4 regions of the Brevibacillus aydinogluensis genome follow, and region 4 is predicted to be linked to each of the others. Evidence: riboswitches for the same ligand, from Rfam matches in the RefSeq annotation. Region 4 holds a riboswitch; each other region holds the start of a gene.

Region 1 (2,194 bases), 1.8 Mb from region 4:
ACCGTTCGCGGAACGTGCCTCGCCCGGGCTCCTCATCGTAGCAATCCTCCAGCGAAAAGCCCATGACGGTGCGCACTTCATGCGGATCAAACAAGTGAAACTCGGCCCGGTTTTCCACCGCTTCCATGAACAGATCAGGGATGCACACACCCGTAAAGATGTCATGCGCCCGCAGGCGTTCGTCCCCGTTGTTCATTTTCAAATCGAGAAACGCCAGGATGTCCTTGTGCCACACGTCGAGATACACGGCAACGCTGCCGTTGCGCGTTCCGAGCTGGTCGACGCTGACCGCCGTATTGTTCAGCTGGCGAATCCACGGGATGACCCCGCTGGATTTGTTTTCATAGCCGCGGATGGAAGAGCCGCGCGCCCGCACTTTTCCCATGTACACGCCGATGCCGCCGCCCATCTTGGACAGCCGGGCGACGTCGGTGTTGGAATCGTAGATGCCCTGCAGAGAGTCGTCGACCGTGTCGACAAAGCAGCTGGAGAGCTGTCCGCCCCGTGCTTTGCCGGCATTCGCCATGGTGGGCGTTGCCACGGTCATGTACTGATGGCTGAGCGCCCAGTAGGCTTCCTTTACCAGCGCGAGTCTTTTTTCGCGGGGTTCCTGCAGCATGAGGTGCATGGCGATGACCATAAACCGCTCCTGGGGCAGTTCATACAGGCTGCCGGTGTAATCCCTCGCCAAATACCGCTCGGCGAGAGTCACGATCCCCAAATAGGTAAACAGCTTGTCCTTTTCCGGATCAATCTCCCGTTCCAGCTCCGCAATCTCTTCCGGACGGTAGGCGGTCAGCAGTTCCTGTTTGTAAATGCCCTTTTCCACCAGCTGTTTCAACAGGTTCAAAAACGAACCGTAGGGACGCGCAGGACTAAAGGAATACGCCCGGCTGCGGGCCGCTTCGTGATACAGGGCAGCGAGGTACGCCCTGGCGGCGACGTAGGTCCATTCCGGCTCCTCTTTGGAAATCAGTTCGGCGGCCGACATGGCAACGATTTTTGCCGCTTCCTGTTCCGTGAGCGTTTTGTGTTTGGCTCTGATGGCCGCCGACTGGATGACGGCATCTGCGCGCAGCCGGGGAAAATCGGCCAGAATGTCGCCAATCAGCGATGTAATACGTTGGTCAATGCCAGAGACAACCGTTTGCAATCTATCCCTCTCCTTTGCGGTTCATGAAAAAAGCATCCTCTCCCGTCGGGTAGAGGATGCTGATGTTGCCCATGTGGAAACAAACATGCCTGTGTCAAAGCGGAACGTGCGCCAGAAAGAGCGGCACGCCGCCGGTGACCGATTCCACACCTCCCCATCCTCGTGGTTCCAACGGTGTTGTCTTTGTGGCAGGTCTCCTGGCTCATGGATCATCGCTTCTCTGAACCTTCCCGTCGATGCGATCGACAGTGGCATCTGACAGAGTCGCTCCCCATTTACAGTGGCGGGACCGCGCCGGACTTGCACCGGTCTTCCCTTTTAAGCGCTTGCCGGAATCCTGGTCAAGCGCACCACAAAGCGTACTATATATGGTTGTATGAAGGTACTATAACACAATATGTTGTGGGAGGGAAGACTGATCTTGGCTGGCCGCTTCCAAAAAAGCGGGTCCGGTCAAGTGACTAGCTGTCACAAAACCGCCAAGCATTGCGCGCCCTGCTTTTCCCTTGCCAATCTGTTATAATGAGACGAGTATGGAGATTGCACTGGGCAAGGAGTGAGCAAACGGTGAGCTATGCGTATCTTAAAGCCCACGTAGGCGGTTGGGAAGTGGCATTCATCCTGCTGATCGTCGGGTACATCCTTTTCCGTCTCGGCAAGGAAAAAGTGGGCAACATCGTTCACATGTTTCTGCGCGTGATGATGGTGATCGTGGTCGTGACGGGTGGTTGGATGTTGTTTAAGTTCCACACGGGAGACGTCCTGTACTATGTGAAGGGACTGCTGGGGATTGTCGTCTTCGGGCTGATGGAAATGGCGCTGGGACGGGCACGCCGCCAGGAAGCCAGCATCGGATTTTTCGTTGGCGCGCTCGCGCTGATGGTGCTTGTCATCCTGATCGGGTACCGCGTAATCGTGTAGGCGGCCGGTGCTTTGCACACACGTCGAAAAGCTTTCACTCGGATCAAAAGGTTCCGGGTGGAGGCTTTTTTTGTTGTTGTTCGCTAAGACAAGCGGCGCCAAGAGCGGCGGATGCTCGCG
Region 2 (2,194 bases), 1.6 Mb from region 4:
GATGCTGATCCAGACAAAGGCGGCAATCTGCACGGGCGGATGGCTGACCAGGACGATCAACATCAGCGCCACGGCAAACAGCAGCTTGCAGCCGGGGGACAGGCGGCGCAGCCGGTTGGTGTAGGCGAGCGTATCCAACTGGTCGATCATTGTTCTTTGCCGTTGTTCAACCGACCCCGGTACAGGCCGATTGCATATCCGATAAATCCGGCGCCCAGCGCGGCCTGCACGGCAAACAGCAGGCTTTCCGTCTCGCCGCCCGGCGGCTCCACAAGCGGCTGGAACCAGGGCTCATAGTCGGGGGCCACTTCTTTGATCGCTTCTTCCGCCGCGCCGTCCGCTCCGCCAAACTCCGAATCTTTCACCAATATCAGCGGCAGCACGGCCAACAACGCCACCAGCAGCAACAGCACCCAGTTTGACCAGCGTTTCACTTACATCCCCTCCCGTTTGAGCAGCGGCAGTTGCGACAGTTCTTTTGCATTGTACGACTGCAGCCAGTTCCAGACGAGCACCGTCAGCAGTCCCTCGCTTACGGCCAGCGGCACCTGCGTCAGCGCGAAGATGCCGGCAAATTTGGCGAACGAGGCGGCGACACCACCGGATGCTGCCGGAAACGCCAGCGCCAGCTGCAGTGACGTCACCACGTACGTGGTCAGGTCGGCCAGGGCAGCCGCCAGAAACACTGCCAGCCGCTGGCCGCCGTTGGCCCGCAGCACCAGCCGATACACCCCGTAGGCCACAAACGGCCCGACCACTGCCATGGAAAACGCGTTGGCCCCCAGCGTGGTCAAGCCGCCGTGGGCGAGCAGCAGGGCCTGGAACAGCAGCACCAAGGTGCCCAGCACCGACATGACCAGCGGACCGAACAGGATGGCTCCCAGGCCGGTCCCGGTCGGGTGGGAACTGCTCCCGGTCACAGACGGAATTTTCAATGCGGACAGAACAAAGGCAAACGCCCCCGCCACCCCCAGCAGCAGCTTCAACTCGGGGTTATCCTGGACCCGCCGCTTGATGGAGCGCAGGCCCAGCAGGAAAAAGGGCAGAAACGCGGCCCACCAGAACAGCGCCCACTCCACCGGCAAAAAGCCTTCCATGATGTGCATGGCGTGTCCGGTCTCCGGCTCATTCAGCAGAAAGTACAGGACAAATCCCGTCACAAGCATTCCGCTCATCAACGAACGCGAACGGCTCATCGAGCATCCTCTCCCTATCTGGTTCGACATCCAACGTCCAAGAAAAAAACTCATCCGGCCGGATGAGCTTTGCGCAATGTGAATAGACGACTACTTCCTCAAACAAAACAGTCGTACTGCCTGGGCTCACCTCTCCTTTCCTCGAAGGCTGTTGGGTGCGGCAGCTAGGTAGGTCTCCTGGCTTCCAGATCATCACGCTCTTTTGCCTTCCCCGTCCGGCGAGCGGCGAGTGGCCTGTCAAAAGAGAATTCCCTGGTTACAGTGGCGGGACCGCTCGGGATTTTCACCCGATTCCCTGTTACCCCTTATCCGCATAAGGGCACCTAGCTCCGTTGTATTCGGTTTTTTTCCTTTCCATCTTGGACGTTTGCGTCCATTATAAACGAGCCCCCGCGAAAGCAAAAGAGGGGAGAATCGTCTCCGAGGTGCGCTATCTATCGTGCGTCCACGCCTACCGCGTCGCTGATGCGGGCAAACCCGTCCTTCTTCAACAGCTGCACCAGCCGTTTGTTAATCTGCCGCGCAATACCCGGCCCGCGGTAGATCATTCCCGTGTACACCTGCACCAGGCTGGCGCCGGCGCGAATCTTGCGGTAGGCGTCGTCACCGGTGAAGATGCCGCCCACTCCGATGATCGGCACCTTGTCCCCCACTTCCTGGTAAATTTCTCTCACCCAGGCGGTGGACCGCTCCTCCAGCGGCTTTCCGCTCAAGCCGCCCACTTCTTCTGCGTACGGGTGGTTTTCCACCCCATCACGGGACAGTGTGGTGTTGGTGGCGATGATGCCGGCCGCCCCTTCAGCCACCGCGGCCCTGACCACGTCACTCATCTGCTCGTCCGCCATGTCGGGCGATACCTTCACCAGGATCGGCTTCGCCTTGGCGCCGCGCATCTCCAGTTCGGCCGCCTTGGCCTTTACTTCGCGGAGAATGGACCGCAGGCTGTTGGCCTCCTGCAAGTCGCGCAGGTTGGGCGTGTTGGGCGAGCTGACGTTGAT
Region 3 (2,194 bases), 560 kb from region 4:
ACGTGGAGGAACCGCTCCGCGAAATGCGGTTGATCAAGTCGGCGGAGGAAGTGGCCCGCATCAGGCACGCCGTGCGGCTGGTGGAACAGGCACTGAGCGAGAGTCTGAAAAAAGTGAAACCGGGCGTCACCGAGATGGAGATCGTCGCCGAACTGGAATACCAGATGAAGCGGTTGGGGGCTGACGGGCCGTCGTTTGACACGATGGTGCTGGCCGGCGAAAAATCGGCGCTGCCGCACGGAACCCCGGGCAGCCGGCAGGTGCGCGAGGGAGACCTGCTGTTGTTTGACCTGGGCGTGGCGGCTGACGGCTACGTGTCCGACATCACCCGCACCTTTGCGATCGGCGAGATCAGTGCACAGCTTCGGGAAATCTACGAGACGGTGCTTGCGGCCAACGAAGCGGCCATCGCTGAGGTGCGTCCGGGTGTCACGCTGGCTCACCTCGACCAAACGGCTCGCCGCGTAATCGAGGAAAAAGGGTATGGTCCGTATTTCATGCACCGTCTGGGGCACGGATTGGGCATGGACGTCCACGAATATCCGTCGGTTCACGGACAAAACCAGGACGTGCTTCGTCCCGGCATGGTCTTCACGATCGAACCGGGGATCTACCTCCCGGGCGTGGGGGGCGTGCGAATCGAGGACGACGTGCTGGTGACCGACAGCGGCTGCGATGTATTGACGCAGTTCCCGAAACAGCTGACCGTCATCAGGTAAGGCTCAGACGAAAAACGAATATGGTGTTTCACGGTGCCGTCCGGGTGCAGGTCCGCCCGGGGGGCTTAAAAGGGAAGTTCGGTGAAAGTCCGACGCGGTCCCGCCACTGTAACGGGAGCGCCCTGCGACAGCCACTGTCTCGCCGGTCTGGCGAGATGGGAAGGTGCAGGGAGCGATGAACCCAAGCCAGGAGACCTGCCGTGAAGCGATCACGCTTTTACCCACGAGGATGGGGATGTGTGGAAAGCAGGGGACAGAAAGAAACGGCGCTCCGCGTCTGTTCTTTTGTCGTGTCCGCATGCAGACAGGCATCTTCCGTCCAATACGGGAGGTGCTTTTTTGTTTGTGCGTAAACATGTGAGCCAGGTTTACAACAGGCAGGCGAGTATGTATTGGTGCTTTCGTCGGGGATGGCCTCTCCGTAGTCGGGGCGGCCATCCAGGCACTTGTCCGCAATTCCCTCGCTGATCCCGACATCCTGGGCGTCTCTTCGGGGGCGTCGGTCGGGGCGACATCGGTCATGCTGTTTGGCGCACTCCCGCTCCCCTGGACCCGTTTTTCGCCATAAACGTTGTAACATTTCGTCGGCCGGCCGCATCTAAACAGGTGAATGCACACGAAGGGAGGCGCGCCGCGTGGAAAAACTGCAGCCGACGGTGGAAGCGGTGCTGGAACAGATCATGCGGGAATACGGGACGCGCGTGCTTCGCCTGGTCACCTTGATGGTGAAAGACCGCAGTCTGGCGGAAGACATCACGCAGGACGTCTTTTTGAAAGCGTACCGTCACCTGCCCCGTTTTCGCGGCGAGAGCAGCATCCGCACCTGGCTCTACCGGATCGCCGTGAACGAGTGCAAAGGGTGCCTGCGCTCCTGGGCGTTTCGCAACCTGCTGCCTCGTTCCTGGATCAGCCGGGAGAGCGACGTGTCCGCGGAGCGGCAGGTCATGGAGCGGGCGCAACGGGACGAGCTGGTTCGCCTGGTGCTGGAGCTGCCGCCGCTGTACCGCCAGGTGATCGCGCTGCACTACTACGCCGATCTGTCCATCGCGGAAACGGCCGAAGTGCTTGGCGTGACGGAGGGAACGGTCCGGACACGGCTGCACCGCGCCCGGCAGCAGTTGAGACAGCGGATGGAGTCAAGGGAGGAATGGGAATGGAACGGGACAAATGGCTGCGAGAGCTGAAGGAGCGGGCCGACGAAACGGTGTGCAAGGACGTGACGTTTACCCCCGGAATGGAAGAAGCCGTGCGAAAGCACATCAGACAGCGGTCGCAGCGGCAGAGGCGCGGACCGCTTCTGGCGTCGGCGTCCGCTGCGGTGACGCTGCTGGCCCTGTGGATGTGGTGGCCCGATGCGCTGCAGCCCAAGCAACCGGCCGCCCCTGGCCCCGCGCCGAAGACAACCGCACCGCCGCTGTTCGGCCTCGTCTCCTCTCCTCCCGTGCTGTGGAAAACGTCGCCGCAGATGGAGACGG
Region 4 (2,194 bases):
AAGGTAAATGCAAGCGTGACGTGTTTTCGCTGCTGTTCAAAGAACGAAGGGGGACAAACCATTTTGCAAGGAAAAACGTACCTATATCTGATTCCCGCAGTCATGGCCGCGATCCTGGTCGCCTGTTATCCCTTTGATTTATTTAACAGAATCTTCGTACTCCCACCCGAAAGACAGACGGTCCGTGAAGAAGAAGTGCTGCAAACCGTTGCCAGGATAAAAGACAACGTAACAATCGGCTCAACCAAACAAGAAGTCGCCGCACTGTTCGGTGACAGGTACGTTCTCGTGGATGACCAGGGGGATCTCGAAAACGGCTGTGATGAATTCTGGCTGTACCGCTTTTTCACCGAGGAGGATTACCAGTCCTCTGTGCCCGACCATGTCATTGATCAAGAGGGGATTCGCAGCGGAAAAGTAGGAGCCGCCTTCTTCATCGGCTGGAAAGATGAACGAGTCTACCTGTACACCATCGCTTACCTTCAAGGCCCCAATCGCAATCTGCATGTTTACTCCAATGTGAATGGAACCAGAGCAGAAGAAATCTTGAATCCAGATGGCTCGATGGCGCCCGTCGATTAAGAGTCAGCCCATTGCCCGCTCGCTTTTTCCTTCCTATCCACGGCCACTTTTGTTATGATGGAGACAAGTGCCGGTCATGTGCGGCACCGACAACTGCATACGGCAAACAGGTCTTCACCTGCGCGGACGCTTCCGGGCGGGTGAAGTTAAAGGGAAGTTTGGTGAAAATCCAACGCGGTCCCGCCACTGTAAGAGGGGAGTTTTCCTTCGCGGCGACAGCCATCCACTGCTCCAGCGGGAGTGGGAAGGAGAAGGAAAGCGGCGATCCTCAAGCCAGGAGACCTGCCTGTTTTGCGTGAGCACTGATTTCCTTCGGGTCAAAGGAAAAGGTGAGGATTGTCGTGGACGTCGTGTCGACGCTTTGCTTCCTTTGGGTTTCGAGGAAAGCAAAGCGTTTTTTATTGTATCTGAAAAGACACCGTGAACGGTAGATGAGCTGGCACAAGGGGCGGACCGTTTGGCATCGCGTCCCTGGTTGGCCGGCCAGAGGGGGAGGAAATGGTCGATGAACAAATCCGACAACAAGCGAGGACTGGTCCTGGTGTACACCGGGGACGGAAAAGGGAAGACAACGGCGGCGCTGGGGCTGGCCGTACGGGCGACCGGCCGCGGCAAGCGTGTGTTGGTGGTACAGTTTATCAAGTCGCCGGAACGCACCTACGGGGAAAAAATCGTCTTTGACCGGTTGGGCATCGAGATGGTGCAAAAAGGCATCGGCTTTACCTGGACGAAAACGCCCGAGGAGCACCGCGCCGCTCTGCGGGAAGCGTGGCGATACGCCAAGGAGCAGGTATTGGGCGGCGAATACGACATGGTGATTCTCGACGAATTGAACAACGCGCTGGCGATTGATCGTTTTCCCGTAGCGGACGTGCTGCCGCTGGACGATGTAGTGGACACGATCAAAAACAGGCCGAGCCACGTGCATCTGGTGATTACGGGACGGGACGCGCGGCCGGAAATCATCGCGATTGCCGATCTGGTAACGGAGATGAAAGCGGTCAAGCACTACTATGACGAAGGCATCCCCGCCGTGCTGGGGGTGGAGTATTGATGACCGCCGTGTTGGAGGTGTTCGGTCACGGCGGCGATCTGGTTACGGCGGCGGAGCGCTTCGGTGTGGAAGTCGGGCAATTTGTCGATTTCAGCGCCAACATCAACCCGCTGGGCCCGCCTGCCCGCGTGCTGGAAGGACTGCGGGAGGTGCTGCCTCGGGTGGTTCACTATCCCGATCCGGGGCACCGGTCGTTTCGCAGCGCATTGGCGGCAAAGCTGAACCTGCCGGCATCGTGGCTTCTGCCGACCAACGGGGCGGCCGAGGCGATGGCCCTGGCGATCCTCGCACTGAAGCCGCAGACGGTCGGCATCGTCACGCCTTGTTTTTCCGAATATGCCCAACTTTCCAGGCAGTTCGGCGCCCGCGTGCTGACCTGCCCGGGGCGGGAAGATCGCGGCTTCAAGCCGGACGAGGCGGAGCTGTACCGGCTGTTTGAACAGGCAGACCTTGTCTTTGTCGGTTCTCCCAATAACCCGACCGGCCTCTTGTATGAACCGGAAGAACTGCTGCGGATGGCCGGCTGGACCGACAGGACAGACACGCATCTGGTGATCG

What was found. A riboswitch is a leader RNA that binds a small molecule or an ion and turns the genes downstream of it on or off. The one in region 4 is predicted to bind cobalamin.
Region 1: it holds a riboswitch for cobalamin, as region 4 does, so the genes downstream of both, Q7F15_RS04155 (ribonucleoside-diphosphate reductase subunit alpha) here and cobO (cob(I)yrinic acid a,c-diamide adenosyltransferase) in region 4, are expected to answer to the same signal.
Region 2: it holds a riboswitch for cobalamin, as region 4 does, so the genes downstream of both, Q7F15_RS03205 (energy-coupling factor ABC transporter permease) here and cobO (cob(I)yrinic acid a,c-diamide adenosyltransferase) in region 4, are expected to answer to the same signal.
Region 3: it holds a riboswitch for cobalamin, as region 4 does, so the genes downstream of both, Q7F15_RS13050 (iron chelate uptake ABC transporter family permease subunit) here and cobO (cob(I)yrinic acid a,c-diamide adenosyltransferase) in region 4, are expected to answer to the same signal.

The regions. Positions count from the first base shown of each region.
Region 1 is NZ_OY569118.1:859,242-861,435, forward strand. Features, by position in the region: gene Q7F15_RS04155 (ribonucleoside-diphosphate reductase subunit alpha) at 1-1,132, opposite strand, end outside; cobalamin riboswitch at 1,324-1,523, opposite strand; gene Q7F15_RS04160 (YisL family protein) at 1,721-2,074, shown strand.
Region 2 is NZ_OY569118.1:670,713-672,906, reverse strand. Features, by position in the region: gene cbiQ (cobalt ECF transporter T component CbiQ) at 1-150, opposite strand, end outside; gene Q7F15_RS03210 (energy-coupling factor ABC transporter substrate-binding protein) at 147-434, opposite strand; gene Q7F15_RS03205 (energy-coupling factor ABC transporter permease) at 435-1,196, opposite strand; cobalamin riboswitch at 1,347-1,538, opposite strand; gene Q7F15_RS03200 (quinone-dependent dihydroorotate dehydrogenase) at 1,631-2,194, opposite strand, start outside.
Region 3 is NZ_OY569118.1:2,642,520-2,644,713, reverse strand. Features, by position in the region: gene Q7F15_RS13055 (M24 family metallopeptidase) at 1-719, shown strand, start outside; cobalamin riboswitch at 734-936, shown strand; partial or broken gene Q7F15_RS13050 (iron chelate uptake ABC transporter family permease subunit) at 1,102-1,257, shown strand; gene Q7F15_RS13045 (sigma-70 family RNA polymerase sigma factor) at 1,355-1,903, shown strand; gene Q7F15_RS13040 (hypothetical protein) at 1,873-2,194, shown strand, end outside.
Region 4 is NZ_OY569118.1:3,198,805-3,200,998, reverse strand. Features, by position in the region: gene Q7F15_RS15660 (hypothetical protein) at 64-582, shown strand; cobalamin riboswitch at 674-886, shown strand; gene cobO (cob(I)yrinic acid a,c-diamide adenosyltransferase) at 1,088-1,636, shown strand; gene cobD (threonine-phosphate decarboxylase CobD) at 1,636-2,194, shown strand, end outside.